Regions from separate parts of the Pseudoalteromonas sp. NGC95 genome, predicted to be linked through region 2. Evidence: predicted binding sites of a transcription regulator. Region 2 holds the regulator's gene; the other holds the start of a gene.
What was found. The regulator sigma-54, encoded in region 2, starts transcription at its own class of promoters, with help from an activator protein. The targets are predictions, from matches to a motif close to GTTGGCACGNNNNTNGNNT.
Positions count from the first base shown of each region.

Region 1 (8,252 bases), on a different contig from region 2:
ACTTGTGCTGATGCTGAGTATGATTGTTGAAAACGCAGTAAATTTGCGGCCTCTTCATCAAGGTTTACACCCGATAGTGATTCATACCATGCCTCAGACTGCTCTGCTAATGCATTAAACGCACTACCGCTTGTTATTGCTTGACCAGTTATAACGCCTATATCACTCACTAACCCTGAATAAGCTTGGTTGAACGTTTTATGGTTGTCGGCCGTTGCTGTTGTTTCTACGTTTAAGCGTACTAATTCGCCATTTTGTAAGTCAGCTAATTTTAAACCATTACGGTTATCGTCAAAGCCGCCTTCGTTAAACTCAAGTGTAAAGGTGTCGCCTGTTGCTGGTGTACCTTCTATGTCAAAATCAAAACCATAATCGCTGTATGGCGTTCCTGCTTGAGATAAAACATTATTACCTGGCGGTGGAATAATAATTGTTGTTGCCGTATTATTTTCATCAGAAATTTGATATTCGTTTGCAGTGCCTGTTTTTACTAGGGTAATACCGCCATTGGTCAAACCGGGAGCGGTGGTAAAACCACCCGATGTCACGCTTGTTACTTCTCCCACTGAAATAGTAGCGGTGCCTATATTATCTATACTGTTAGCAGTACGAATAGGCGATGCTAGTGCTAAATCTTCTGCGCGCCCTGTTGCAAGCGTAATGCTAGAAGCCGAGTCAGAATTAAGCTTAATTTGAAACTGATCTCCCACGTTACCTGTTTTGGTTGTATCTATATTTAATTGTAGTCCGAAGGAGTCTTTTACCGTTGCTAATACTTCTGGTGTTGTAGCTGTTGCCGCTTGATAAGGGACTGCATTTCGAATATCGTCTGCATTTATGATCCCATCAGCTGGGATATCTGCAACTGATGGGTCACCTAGCGGCTCGCCTTTATTATCTACTGGTTGAATAGAAACCGATGCAGCACTCGTATAAGTAATAATAAAGTCACTGGCAGGTAATTCACTGCCTTTACCGGGCTCTACAGTTGCAGTCATACCAGCATCACCAGTATTCGCTTGATACGCATAAGCGCCAACGGTAGGTATATTAAAAATATTACCACCTAGCTGGCCTGTTGCATCCATACCCAATTTGTTTTGTTCGTTAAATGCATCAGCTATCGCTAAGCCCATTTGGCCAATTTGGTTTTGCGCAGGGACTAATATGTCATCTCTAAAAGCAAGTAAACCGCCAATTTTACCTTTAAGCTTGCTTACATCAACTTCAAGCGGCACTGCTTTGCCACCGTTAACATCAAGCGTGAATTCTTTAAAATTAGGATCAGGATCCCCCGTCATCGAAAATAAGTTAAATGCGCCATTTTGCATAACAACCGCTTCGCCTGTGCCCATAAAAACGAGTTTTTCGCCATTTGGACCATCAAGCGTTTCTATGTCTATTAGCTCTGATAAGTCGCGTATTGCTTTATCGCGTTCGTTATAGGTAGAGCTTGCATCTGCGGCGTTATTAGTGCCATTAACGGCTGCAATATTTTGATTTAGCGTGCTAATACTTTGAATGAGTGAGTTTGCTTCATCTGAAAATATTTCGAGCTGCTCGTTCACTATACTTTTTTGATCAAGCACGATGCCAGAAAGCCTATCCATTTGATCAATTAAGCTTTGCGCATCTGTCATTACTAATGAGCGAGCAACGGTAGACGACGGCTGATTTAGCGCTTCTTGTACGTTATTAAATAAAGAGTTAATACCAGTTGATAGATTATTCGACTCTTCAGAAAAAATAGTATCAACTCGATTAGCCTCAGTAATAAACTGATCGAAAAACGATTTATTTGAGGTATCACGATTTAGCTGTGACTGAGCAAATTCGTTTAATAATCGGTATGTTTCGCCCCGCCCTACTTGGTTATCAACCATAGTAGTAAACTCTGTACGCTCGCGCACATAGCCTTCGGTATTAACATTGGCGATATTTTTACTTGTCGTTTGCAGTAGCTCCGAGCTTGCTCTAACCCCAGAACTGGCAATGTTTAATAAATTAAACGACATGTTACTCTACTCCTTGGCGGATCACGTTTGCCGCAATGTCTTTTAGCTGACTACTATTGAGCACTTTTTTTATTTTGCTGGCATAATTTGGATCGGTTGCATAACCTGCTTTTTGTAATGAATCTAAAAAGTCATTTGGTTTTGCTGTATTTTGTAATGCTTCTTTGTAGCGCGGGTTTTGCGTTAAAAAATCAACGAAGTCGTTCACGCTATCTTTAATTGAATCGTAGGCTCTAAAGCTGGCTTGTTTTTTAACGGGTGTACCTTGCTCAAACTCAAGCGTTACTTTGCTTGCTTTATCGCCTTCCCAGCTTTTATCTGACTTAATATTAAATAAGTTATTTGAGCTACCACCGTCACTTCTATTAATAATGTGCTTACCCCAACCGGTTTCAAGTGCCGCTTGTGCAACCATTACCGCTGGGTTTAAACCAATTTTTTGCGCTGCAGTTTTAGCGTGTTCCCACACTGAACTTACAAACTCTTCTGCATTTTTAAATGTTGGGCTATCGATTTTAGACTCTGCAGTATCGACTTTAGGCTCAGCAATATCGGCTTTAGTGTTATTAACGATAAGATCGGGTTGCTTATTTTTTTGCTCATGAGGAAGAGCAGATCCCACTTGTGTATCGCTGAAAATATCGTTGGTTGTTCTAAGTACAGAGCCTGGCATAAAGTTTTTAGACTCAGGCGATAACTGCTGAACAATTAAATCGGCAAGGCCTAACGAGCCATTTGAAGAAAGCTCTGTTGAAAGTTGCTGGTCGTGCATTTCTTCAAAAAACTTTACGCCACTTGAATTAAATGGGCTGTCTTTGTCTTCAAATGCTTCGTTAGCTTTGCGCATTCCTTTGAGCAGCATTTGCGTAAAAATAGCTTCAAATTGTGCGGCCGCTTTTTTAAGCGCAGCTTTAGAAGCATCAGTTGATGCATCGCCACTGGTTAAGGCTTCTTTACGAAGTGAATCTAAGTTGCCTAAATCAAAAAAGTTTTGTTTATCGAGGTGATTAGTTTCCATCGGCTTTTTGACACAAAATGAATAATGCAGTTAAAAATGCAAAAATTGAGCCACTACCGATAAAACGAGGAAGATAAAAATAATAAACTTAAGTTGCTGTAAATAAAAAGCCCTATATCTTGTTTCAAAAATATAGAGCTTAAGTAATACGTTATTTATTGACTTGAGTTATTTATATAACAACTAACTGCCCGTTAATTGCGCCGGCTTCTTTTAGTGCTTCTAAAATAGCCATTAAGTCACCAGGCGCTGCGCCTACTTCGTTAATTGCGCGAACTAAATCGTCAAGGCTTACACCTGGATTAAATACAAAGGCGCGCGAGTCGTCTTGGTTTACATCAATAATACTTTGCTGAGTAACAACGGTGTCACCGTTTGCTAGCGGGTTTGGTTGCGACACATTTTGTTGCTCTGCAATTGTTACTGTTAAGCCACCATGAGTTATAGCCGCAGGCTGAAGTTTAACGTTTTTGCCAATGACAATTGTACCGGTACGCGAGTTAACTATAATTTTAGCGGCCATATCAGCTGGCTTAAATTCTAAGTTTTCGAGTGTCGATAAGTACGATACACGCTGGGATGCATCGCGTGGTGCAATAACACGGATAGAAACAGAATCAATTGCTTGTGCGCTATTTGGGCCAACTAGGTCATTAATTGTTTTTTCTAGGCGTTTTGCCGTTGTAAAGTCTGGGCGGTTTAGGTTGAAGGTAATGTAATCGCCTTGCATAAATGGGCTTTCTACAGTGCGTTCAACTGTTGCGCCATTTGGTATACGACCAACTGTAGGGGTGTTAATTACAACCTTACTACCATCAAGGCCTTGTGCCCCTAAGCCACCGACAATTAAGCTACCTTGTGCAATTGCATACACGTTACCGTCTACACCCTTTAAAAAAGTTTGTAGTAAAGTGCCACCACGTAAACTGCCTGCACTACCAATGGAAGAAACCGTAATATCTATTGTTTGCCCGGGCTTTCTAAATGCAGGTAATTCTGCATGCACAGCAACAGCGGCAACATTTTTAATTTTAGGACTTTGAGTTGAAGGTAGCGTAATACCAAAGCTGTTCAACATGCCTCTAAAACTTTGTTGTGTGTATGAGTTTTGCTCGCCAGTGCCCGGTAAACCAACCACTAAGCCATAACCAACTAATTGGTTAGAGCGTACGCCTTCAACCATAGACACATCTTTTATGCGCTCAGCACTGGCAGTAAACTGCCAACCTAATAACACAACTAAACATAAAGCTTTAAGGCTATTCATGTTGTTACCCTCTAAAATGGAAACAGCGAACTGCTAAAGAAACGTGTAAGCCAACCAGGACTTTGCGCTTCTTGCGTTTGCCCTTTACCTGAGTATTGAATACGTGCATTAGCAATACGGTTTGATTCAACCGTATTATCGGCGCTTACGTCTTGAGGGCGTACTAGCCCTTCTAGACGAATAAACTCTTCGCCGGTATTAAGCGTTAGCCATTTTTCGCCGCGTATAACTAAATTACCGTTAGGTAAAACACGCATTACATTTACCGAAATATCGCCTACTAAGCTGTTTGACTGGTTTGATTTTGAATCACCCGTAAACGACGAATCACTACCAATACCAAACTGAATGCTATCGCCACCTATATTTACTGGTAGACCACCTAATCCAATCACTGGGTCTAAGCTTGCGTCAGTTTCTTTGTCTGTTTCTGTTTTAGCGGCCTTTGTTGCTTGAGTAGACTCTTGCAGTTTAACCGTAATTATATCGCCAGTACGTAGCGCTTTTTTATCAGAATATAAGTCGTTTGATGTATGAGTATTAAACAATGAACCTGTAGCTACCAGCGGCTCTAAAATAGGCTCGGGGTACATAGGTGCGTAGTAAGGGTCGTCCTGCACTACCTCACTATTTTGCGTAGACATACAGCCACTTAAAAATAATGTGCCCGCTGCAAATAAAATAATATTACGCATAATTCCCCCTACTCTATTAAAGCTGTTGATTGATATAACTCATCATTTCGTCAACGGCCGAAATTACTTTTGAGTTCATTTCGTAAATACGCTGAGTTTCGATTAGATTTACGAGCTCTTCAGTTACATTTACGTTTGATGTTTCGAGCGAGCCTTGAATAATGCTACCTAACCCTTCAACACCAGGATTACCTTGTACCGGCGCACCACTTACAGCGGTTTCGGTATAAAGATTTTGACCGATTGGCTCAAGACCCGACGGATTAATAAAATCACTAATAGTAAGCTGACCAATGACCACGTTATCGGCTTGGCCTGCAACACGCACAGATACTTCACCGTCTTGCGAAACCGTAATTGATTGCGCGTCATCAGGTACATTCATTTCTGGCTGAATAACGTAACCTGCGCCCGATGTTACAATGCGTCCATCGCCATCGGTAGTAAACTGACCATTGCGCGAGTAAGCAATATTGCCATCTGGTTGCAGTACTTCAAAAAAACCTTCACCAGAAATCATCCAATCTAGTGAGTTTTCGGTGGTTAGCATGTTGCCTTGCGTAAACTCTTTTTGGTTAGCTACAACTTTAGCTCCCGCACCTAACATTAAGCCCGATGGCATTTCGGTATCTTGCGATGAACGACCACCTGGTTGATTAATATTTTGATAAAGTAAATCTTCAAATATAGCGCGGCTTTTTTTGTAACCTACGGTACTCGCATTCGCTAAATTATTTGAGATAACCGATATATCGGTTTGTTGAGCGTCTAGCCCAGTTTTACTGATCCACAATGCTGGATTCATAATCGTGTCCTCATTTTAAAGTTAAACTATGCGTAATAACTGATCTTGACGCTCGTCAATTTCTTCAGCTGTTTTCATTAATTTCACTTGTAATTCAAATTGGCGCTGGTGGCTTATCATGTCGACCATTTCGTGAACAGGGTTCACATTCGACATTTCAAGCGAACCACTTAAAACTTTTACATTGGCAGAGGTATCTACTGTTACATTTGCTTTTGGTCTAAATAAACCATCGTTACCTTTTTCGAGCTGTGAGCTATTTGCTTCTACCACTCTAAGCGTGTCTATTTCTTCTAAAAAGTTAGCGGGAGCGCCTTGTGGTCGAACTTGAATAGCGCCATCTTGGCTAAACCCTATTTTTTCGACTGGGACGGGTAAAATAACAGGTCCCCCTTCGCCAATAACTTGACGACCATGGCTGGTTACGAGCATGCCTTGAGCAGTAACGTTTAACGTACCCACTTTTGTGTAAGCTTCATTACCGGAGGCATCTTGCACAGCAAGCCATGCGTTATCGCTCATCGCGATATCTAAGTCTCGCCCGGTTTGAACAATGCCACCCGATACCATGTTAGAACCCGGACGCTCTTGCATTGAAAATACTCGTGTAGGCAAACCTTCGCCAAACGCTTGCATAGAACGCGCCTGCGCAAAGTCAGCTTTAAAACCCGTTGTATTTGCATTTGCCAAATTATTGGCTTTTAAAGCAAGCCCTTGTAGGCTTTGCTTAGCGCCAGAGGCCGCAATGTAGACCATTTTGTCCATAGTATCGACTCACATAAAAAATCTCTGAACTTACAAATGCAAAATAGATGCCAGATTAAATTTGACGCAACATTGAGAGGTATTTAGAAGGGCTTGCAAAGAGGACTTATAAAAAAGGCTGCAAAAATGCAGCCTAATATATTTAATAGGGTTTAGCTTATCGAATCTGCAAAATACTTTGCTGAATAGTTGAGTTAACTTCAAGCGCACGTGAGTTTGCTTGGTAATTACGCTGTGCAGTAATTAAGTCTACAAGCTCGTTTGTAAGGTTAGTATTTGATTGCTCAAGTGCTGATGAGTTTATCGATCCTAAAGTACCTGATCCTGGCTCACCTGCAATGGGATCACCCGATGTTAAACTTTTTTTCCAAGCAGTATCACCTACTTGCTGTAAGCCTTGTGAGTTAGAAAAGCGTACCATAGCAACTTGACCTAAAAAAGTTGAGTCACCATTACTGTAAGACGCAACTACCTTACCATCAGTACCAATGTCAATCCCGGCTAAACGGCCAACGGTAGCGCCATCTTGCTCAAGTGCTTTTACTTCAAAGTTACCTGCAAACTGGGTAGGTACTTTATTACTTGTTCCCGCTTCATCACGCCAACTGACTGACACTTTATCAGGAAAACTTGCACCATTAGTTAAAAGAGAAGTCAAACCTGTAGTCGCATCAGAAGCTAGGTCTATATCAGGGAACGTTATAGCTGGTAATTCAACATCAGGCAAACCTGCTGATGTAAATTCAAAAGTATCTATAGGGGTATGTGAACCTGCGACTGTTTCAACTCCATCTGTCCCAAAATTTTTCCCGTCTAAAGTTGCGTAAACGTCCCATTCGTTTGGTGTATTTTCTGGGTCTTGCTTTACAAAGAACAGCTGTAAAACATGTGGCTCACCTAATGAGTCATACACTGTAGTTGATGTAGAACTATTATAAGAAGCACTTGTATTTGAATCGAAAGTATCAACTGTGGGTTGAGTTTCTCGTGAATCTAAGTTAAATGATGAATACACTTTACTTGTTGCGCGAGGAGAACCAGACGAATCCGGTATTTGTAATGGTGATGAAGTACTCAAACTTACTGATGTAGTGGCACCTGTAGCTTCATCAACAGGGAAACCTTGTAAAAAATTACCTTTAGCATCTACTACAAAATTATCTTCATTTAATTTGAATGCACCTGCACGAGTATATGAAAAATCTTGAGAACCTAAGTCTTCACTCATCGCGAAATAACCTTCACCAGTGATCGCTAAATCAAGTGAGTTATTTGTAAATTGCAGTGAGCCTTGATGAAACTGCTGTGCAACCATAGCGGTTTGAACACCATCACCATTTTTAGTTTTACCAGAGCTAAATACTGACGATGCATACACATCAGCAAACTCAGCGCGCGACTCTTTAAAACCTGTTGTATTCACGTTTGCAATATTATTTGCAGTTACGTCTAAATCTTTTTGTGCGGCAGCTAGGCCGGTTAATGCAATATTGAAGCTCATAGTTCACCTCTAACCTGTTAATCTGTGGCCTGCTGGCAGGCAAGAAATATTAAATTTGTTACGCAATCTCTGCAATGTCGGTTAACCTAACCGCACCTTCTTTGGTGTTAACAATGATGCCGCTTGATCCGTTAATGTTTACACTTTCAATATTTTTGAAAGTTGCAATAGGCAAGCTAGAAAACT
Region 1 is NZ_JADYWR010000005.1:225,272-233,523, forward strand. It holds gene flgK (flagellar hook-associated protein FlgK) at 1-2,015, opposite strand, end outside; gene flgJ (flagellar assembly peptidoglycan hydrolase FlgJ) at 2,017-3,033, opposite strand; gene I6E70_RS06980 (flagellar basal body P-ring protein FlgI) at 3,206-4,300, opposite strand; gene flgH (flagellar basal body L-ring protein FlgH) at 4,312-4,995, opposite strand; gene flgG (flagellar basal-body rod protein FlgG) at 5,012-5,800, opposite strand; gene I6E70_RS06995 (flagellar basal body rod protein FlgF) at 5,822-6,565, opposite strand; gene flgE (flagellar hook protein FlgE) at 6,723-8,066, opposite strand; gene I6E70_RS07005 (flagellar hook assembly protein FlgD) at 8,125-8,252, opposite strand, start outside.
Region 1: a site for sigma-54 is predicted at 3,070-3,088, ahead of flgJ (flagellar assembly peptidoglycan hydrolase FlgJ). Genes of this name have one in related genera too.

Region 2 (8,252 bases):
GCGCAAGGTTTTAGAGTAGGTATTATCGCCCAGCCAGCATGGGACTCTAAAGATGCATTTATGGAACTAGGCAGACCGAATTTATTTTTTGGTGTAACAGCTGGCAACATGGATTCAATGATCAATCGCTATACAGCTGAAAAGCGTATGCGCCACGATGATGCTTACACGCCAGATAACGTAGGTGGTAAACGTCCAGATCGCGCCGTAATGATTTACTCGCAAAAATGCCGTGAAGCATACAAAGGTATCCCAATTGTTATTGGCGGTATTGAAGCGAGTCTTCGTCGTATAGCTCATTACGACTATTGGCAAGAAAAAGTACGTCGTAGTATTTTGTTTGATGCAAAAGCTGATATTTTAATTTACGGTAACGCAGAGCGTCCGTTAGTTGAAGTTGCACACCGTATTGCCGCAGGCGAAACAATGGATACTATTCAAGATATTCGCGGCACGGCTGTTATCAGAAAAGAACCTTTACCAGGTTGGCGTGGAAGTGACTCCACCGCTATAGATAAAATTGGTAAAATTGATCCAATTCCAAATCCATACGGCGCTGATGATGTTGGCTGTAGTAAATCTGAATTTAAACAAGCGGGTATAGACTTAAAGGCAGAAGCTGCAAAACCAATTATGGTTCAGCCTGCGCGACCTAAGCCATGGGAAAAAACTTACGTTAAGTTACCTGCTTATGAGCAAGTAAGTGTTAACAAACCTTTATACGCCCACGCTTCGCGTATTCTACATCAAGAAACAAATCCTGGTTGTGCAAGAGCACTGTTTCAGCGACACGGCGATCGTTCTATTTGGGTAAACCCGCCAGCATACCCATTAGAAACACATGAGATGGATGCTGTGTTTGGTTTACCGTATCAGCGTATTCCTCACCCAAGTTACGGCGACTCTAAAATTCCTGCTTACGACATGATAAAAACGTCAGTTAATATTATGCGCGGCTGTTTTGGAGGTTGTTCGTTTTGCTCAATTACGGAGCATGAAGGGCGTATTATTCAAAGCCGTTCGCAAGAATCAATTATTGAAGAAATTGAACAGATTAGAGATAAGGTACCCGGTTTTACTGGTGTTATCTCTGACTTAGGTGGCCCAACGGCAAATATGTATAAACTGCGTTGTACTAGCAAAAAGGCAGAAAGTACCTGTAGACGTTTATCATGTGTGTATCCTGAAATTTGTAAGCATATGGATACAGATCATACGCCAACAATAGACTTATACAAAAAAGCACGTGAAGTTAAGGGTATCAAAAAGGTATTGATTGCTTCCGGTGTTCGTTACGACTTAGCTGTACGCGACCCGCGTTACGTTAAAGAATTAGTAACGCATCATGTAGGTGGCTACTTAAAAATAGCGCCAGAGCATACAGAAGATGGTCCATTATCAAAAATGATGAAACCAGGTATGGGGGCGTACGATCAATTTAAAGAATTATTTGATAAGTACTCTAAAGAAGCCGGTAAAAAGCAGTATTTAATTCCTTACTTTATATCAGCTCACCCAGGGACAAAAGATGAAGACATGGTAAACATGGCTTTATGGCTTAAATCGAATGACTTTAAGCTTGATCAGGTACAAAATTTTTACCCATCACCGATGGCTAATGCGACGACTATTTACCACACAGAAATGAACTCTTTACGTAATATAAAAAACAATACAGAAGTTGTTCCAGTACCTAAAGGTGCTCGCCAACGTAGATTACATAAAGCTATTTTACGCTACCATGATGCAGCAGGTTGGCCGATGATACGTGAAGCACTGCGTAAAATGGGTAAAGCTAATTTAATTGGTAAAGGGCCTAACTGTTTAGTGCCTGAAGAAGGGCGTGATGAAAAAGCAGGTAAAGGTGGCAGTAAAGGCGGACGTCCGGCACTAACGCGACATACCGGTTTTAGCCAATTTAAAAAGGCAAACACTAAACCAAAAGTAGGCGGTAATCGTCAAAGTACACGTTAGTGATTCAATCTATTAATAACTAGTAGATTAGTTTAATTACGCCAAGAGTTTTTAAGCCCTTTTCATGCGTAAATTAAGTAAACCTTGCTCTTTATTATCTATATTATTGTAGGTGATAAAGAGCGAGCTTTTAGAAACCCCTCTTGAGATAGCACGTATTTAGTGCCTATATACTTGCAGTTAGTTTTTTCTTAAAACGTTGATGATAACCACAAACGTAATTTAAGTGACCACAACGGCTGAATGCCTGTTAGCCCTTGCGTCATTTTATTATCTTTTAAGATTATATAAGATGGCGTGACTTGCCCTTGCCAATCGGCAAATATCTCACCGTGTTGATCGTTGACAGTGGTAAAACTGTAGCCATGATCATTTAGATACTCATGTAGTTTTTGATCCGAACCTGATTTTACTGCGATGCTCACTACAGGGTAGTTATTCTCGTTTGCGAGTTCGTTTATGGCAGGGGAGGTAATACTACAAATAGGGCACCAAGTTCCCCAAAAATAGACAAGTGTTGGTTTATCTTGGCTCATTGCTGACAAATCAATGTTTTGCCCTTTATAATCTATTAATTGTAATTGAGGATTTGCTGGCATAACAGGTTGTCGCCACCAATTTACAGCGTTATAAATTACGAAAAATATGAAACCATATATCAACACACTTTTTAATATTGATAAGCCTTTTTGTTTTGGCGTTTTTTTAGGTGTGTCTTTTTTATTTTTGGTATCCGTTGTCATAGTTGCAGCTTTACTCTAAGTGTTTTTTACTTTAGTTATTTGCAAAAGTTTCTAATTTAAACCAGCAACCAGGTAGCAGTACCTAAAAAGGCGAATATACCCACAATGTCTGTAATTGTAGTTAAAACTACACTACCTGCAAGAGCGGGATCTATATTCATCTTTTTAAGAATAATAGGGATACTCGCACCAGCAACACCTGCCACCACTAAGTTCATAAACATAGCGAAGGCGAGTACGCCACCAAGCATAAAGTCCCACTGCCATAGGGCAATAACACCTGCTATTAACAACGACCACAAAACACCGTTTAACGCGCCAATAGCAAGCTCTTTCATCATCAAGAAACGTTGGTTAGTTTGATTAATATGACCTACCGCAATACCACGGATAACAAGCGTTAATGATTGGCTACCTGCAACACCGCCCATAGAAGGGACAATACCGTTTAGTACAGCTAAAATAGGGAGCACATCTAAAGTGCCTTCAAAAAAGCTAGCTACAAAAGCAGCTGCAAGTGCAGTTAGTAAGTTGACACCTAACCAGACTGAGCGTTTTTTAGAGCTTTTTAGTACTGGCGCAAAGGTATCTTCTTCATCATCAAGACCGGCTAAGCCCAATAAACTATGCTCAGCATCTTCTCGGATTACGTCAACGATGTCATCGATAGTGACACGACCAAGGAGCTGATCGTTATCATCAACTACGGGGGCCGATATCCAATTATGACGTTCAAATAATTGCGCGACTTCACTTTCATCCATTGAGATTGGAATGGATTCACAATCTTCATCCATTAAATCGCGAACAATCTTTTCTGGCGGGTTAGTTAATAATGTACTCAGCGATAAAGCGCCTATAAAGCAGTTATGCTTATCAACAACGTACAAGTCATCGGTACCTTCTGGTAACTCGCCACGTAGCCTAATATACCTAAGTACAACATCAAGCGTAACATCAGGGCGAATGGTCACCGTATCGGTGTTCATTAGCGCGCCAGCAGAACGCTCTTGATACGAAAGTGCTTGTGTTGCACGTTCACGGTCTTGAATGTCCATCGCGCTAACAACGTCTTTATAGACGGTGTCTGGCAGACTACGTAATACTTCACCTAAGTCATCGTGGCCCATATCTTCTGTTGCGGCTGCAATGTGCTTAGGTTCCATTTGGGCAATAATGCCTAAACGAACATCTTCTGAGAGTTCTTCAAGAACATCGCCTTGCACATCAGGATCAACCAACTGCCAAAGGAGTCGGCGAATTTTATGCGGTGATGATTCTAATAATAATGCGGTATCACAAGGAGCTGTTTTTGCGAGCATGCGCCTAACTTGAACAAATTGACCACTATTGAGTGACTTAGTCACCTGTTTTAGTTGCTGTAGTGGGTAATCTTGTTCAAAAGCTTCAGGCATTGGCGTCCTTTATAAATTTTTATATTACTTTATGGGGAGAGGTGAGTTAACTGGCGTCACTAACCGTATTTATTTTATATATCTGTTTTAGTTGGGGCATTAGTAATGCGAGCATTATTTTTATAACTGTTTATTCTTGTTCATTAAAACGTTGTGCTATTAATTCTCCAACAGCATGTAAAGCTTGCTCAGAATCGGGGCCTTTACATACAACTTTTACTTCTTTGCCTTGGCTACTTTCAAGTAACATTAGTGCAAGTACGCTATCGCCTGCAGCTTCTTTGTCATCTTGAAATAATGTAATTGTCGCATCAAACTGCACTGCCAATTGGGCAAGCACGGTGGCTGCTCTGGCGTGCAATCCTAATTTGTTTTTTATTAAAAAAGTGTCTTCACAATGCATAACTTACTCTACCTAAGCTGAACAGGTGATTATTCAGCTATATTATTTTTCTTGTTCGCGATGGCGAATTTTCACATTGGGATGTGTCATTGCAAAACTTTCACCAATAGTTTGCGCTAAATATACAGAGCGATGTTGTCCGCCTGTACACCCAATAGCAATGGTTAAATAACTGCGGTTATTTCGCTCTAAGTGCGGTAACCATGTTTGTACAAATGTTTGAATTTGCCATGTGAATTTTTGCACTATGCTGTGATTGGCCAAATAATCTTTAACGGGTTGATCTAACCCATTTAAAGGTTTTAATTCAGGTTCCCAATGTGGATTTGGTAAAAAGCGTGCATCAAATACATAATCAGCTTCTTTTGGTATGCCGTGTTTAAAACCAAACGATTCAAACGTGACAATTAGTTGTTTATCTTTTTTACCTAAAATCTTTTCACGAATAGATTCAGCGAGTTGATGAACACTCAAATCAGTCGTGTCTATCATAAAGTCGGCGCGGGTGATTAATACATCAAGTAATTCTTTTTCTTTTTTGATGGCTAAATCAAGAGGCAACGAGTCAATTGATAGTGGGTGTAATCTACGAGTTTCAGAAAAACGTTTGATCAATGTTTGATCGTCGCTATCTAAATAAAATAACGTAGGTTTTGCAAAGCCAGGCAAGTATTCAAGAATATCGTTAAATTCATCTTGTTGTTTAGGGATGTTCCGCACATCAATGCTAACAGCAATTTTATCGTAGCTATCAGACACACTGCGAACTAATGAAGGAAGCAAGTTAACTGGAATATTATCTACGCAATAATAACCTAAATCTTCTACAACGCGTAAAGCAACCGACTTTCCAGAACCAGAACGGCCGCTTATGATAATTAACTCCATTTAACACCCTTTATAAAACTATGATTGATTGACAATAACTTGGTAAAGCTCAGCATCTGATTTTGCACTGCGTAACTGTTTACAAAAATCTTTGTTGTTTAGTTTATCAGCAATGGTTGCTAGAGTCTTTAAGTGCTGCTGGTTATCGCCATCTGGTACGATGAGTGCGACGAAAATATCAACAGGGCGATTATCGATTGCATCAAAATTTATTGGAGTTTCGCTAACGAGCACTAAAGCCAAAGGCTCTTCTGCACCGCTCATTCTTCCATGAGGAATGGCAATGCCACGCCCTATACCTGTACTACCCAATTTTTCTCTGCTCATTAAAGCATTAAGAATATCTTGTTGCGGTAAATACGGAAGTTTGTCGTGAGCAAGTTCGCTAATGAACTCTAAAATTCTTTTTTTGCTATTAAAAAGGACCGCAGCTTTGCTGCAGTCCTGGCATATAAGTGAGCTTAATTTCATCATATTAGTGTCGAGCAAGCTTCTCTTTGTGTTTAATTACTTGTCGATCGAGCTTGTCGATCAACGAGTCAATGGCGGCATACATATCTTGATGTTCTGTAGAGGCAAATAGCTCAGCACCGCTTACGTGTATGGTGGCTTCTGCTTTTTGATTTAATTTTTCTACATCGAGAATGACATGAACATTATTAATATGATCAGAGTGTCTTTCTAGCTTCGCAAATTTGGTATTAATATAGTCTCTTAGTGAATCGGTTAATTCTACGTGACGACCAGTTAAGTTTAGTTGCATAAGCATTACCCTCTTTTTTTTGCGTCTTAAATCAAACTTTTACGCTGATTTGACGGTGGAATAGCCAGAGATTCGCGGTATTTTGCGATTGTACGTCTCGCTACTTTAATTCCTTGCTCAGCCAATATATCCGCTATTTTGCTATCACTCAATGGTTTTGCTGAGTTTTCTGCTGCGATTAATTTTCGGATAAGCGCACGGATTGCTGTAGATGAACATTCACCCCCGTTTTCGGTGCTTACATGGCTTGAGAAAAAGTATTTAAGCTCAAATATACCACGGGGTGTGTGCATATACTTTTGGGTTGTTACGCGCGAAATTGTTGATTCGTGCATTTCTACCATTTCAGCAACATCATTTAAAACCATTGGTTTCATGGCTTCAGGACCGTGTTCAAAAAAGCCTTGTTGTTGCTTAACAATACAATTTGTTACTTTTAATAGCGTGTCGTTTCTACTTTCTAAGCTTTTAATAAACCATTTAGCTTCTTGTAAATGCGAGCGAATAAACTGGCTGTCACCACTGGATTTTACAGTGCGAGACATTGCCGCGTATTGGCTATTAACACGAATTTTAGGCATGCTATCTGGGTTTAACTCAACAACCCAGCGGCCTTTAATTTTTTTAACTGACACATCAGGAATAACATACTCAGATTCTTCTCTTACAATAGTATCTGCAGGTTTAGGGCTAAGAGTATGTATTAATGTCATTACTTCTTTAAGCTCTTCTTCTTTGAGCTTAGTTTTCTTCATTAATGTACGATAGTCACGAGCAGCTAATAAATCAATATGCTCGGTTAAAATCATTTTTGTTTCATTAATGTAAGGTGTTTCTTTATCAAACTGGTTAAGCTGAATACACAAACACTCTTGTAAACTACGTGCAGCAATACCAACAGGATCAAACAGTTGGATGCGTTTTAATACAGCTTCAATTTCATCAAGTTCGACTTCGTTATCATCTTCGTTTTCTTGATTAAAGCTTTCTAAAATCTCTTCGCAGCTTAGTGTTAAAATACCTGAATCATCGACGGCTTCTACAATAGCAATAGCAATAGCTTCGTCTGTAGGGCTAAATGGCGTTAGTTGTAACTGCCACATTAAATACTCATGGAGCGTTTCAGTAGAGGCGCCTTGGTATATTGATTCGTCTTCAGGCATCGGACCCGATGATGCTGCTGGGGCGGCACTCATGTACTCATCCCAACTAACATCCATAGCCATGTCGTCACTTAGCGTGTCTTTTGCAAGTGCTTCACCACTATCTTGTTCGTATTCGCTTGGAGCATCATCGGCAGATGCGCTAACAGTTATGTCATCTGTATCTGCTTTTTGCTCGTTTTTACCTGCAGCGTCTTCTGAATAGTCTGCTTCTTCAACCTCTAATAGCGGGTTGCTGTCGAGAGCTTCTTGTATTTCTTGCTGGAGATCCAATGTACTGAGTTGCAACAAACGAATAGCTTGTTGCAGCTGTGGAGTCATTGTAAGTTGCTGGCCCATGCGCAGCTGTAGTGATTGCCTCATGTATCTCTAACAATCCTTTTATGTTGTTATAATTAATACTAGCAGATGCTTAAAGACATGGCGTAAATGTTACAGCCTAAATTGCTCGCCTAAGTAAACATCGCGTACTGTTTTATCATTTAATACGTGTTCTGGAGTACCTGATGCAATCAGCTCCCCATGAGAAACAATGTAGGCTTTTTCACAAACATCAAGGGTTTCTCTTACGTTATGATCGGTAATTAATACACCAATCCCACGATTTTTAAGATGTTCTATTATTTTCTTTATGTCTAATACCGAAATAGGGTCAACACCTGCAAATGGTTCATCCAGTAATATAAATTTAGGATCTGCTGCCAGCGCACGTGCTATTTCAACACGACGACGTTCGCCTCCTGACAATGCCATACCTTGGCTATCACGAATGTGTTGTATGCTAAATTCATCTAATAATTTATCGAGAGTGTCTTCTCTAGCTTGTTTATTTAACTCTTTGCGCGTTTCTAAAATGGCCATTAAGTTTTGATAAACAGTCAGCTTTCTGAATATTGAAGACTC
Region 2 is NZ_JADYWR010000001.1:204,481-212,732, reverse strand. It holds gene I6E70_RS01005 (YgiQ family radical SAM protein) at 1-1,974, shown strand, start outside; gene I6E70_RS01000 (protein disulfide oxidoreductase) at 2,166-2,717, opposite strand; gene mgtE (magnesium transporter) at 2,774-4,132, opposite strand; gene I6E70_RS00990 (HPr family phosphocarrier protein) at 4,263-4,535, opposite strand; gene rapZ (RNase adapter RapZ) at 4,578-5,423, opposite strand; gene ptsN (PTS IIA-like nitrogen regulatory protein PtsN) at 5,442-5,894, opposite strand; gene hpf (ribosome hibernation promoting factor) at 5,899-6,186, opposite strand; gene I6E70_RS00970 (RNA polymerase factor sigma-54) at 6,213-7,712, opposite strand; gene lptB (LPS export ABC transporter ATP-binding protein) at 7,782-8,252, opposite strand, start outside.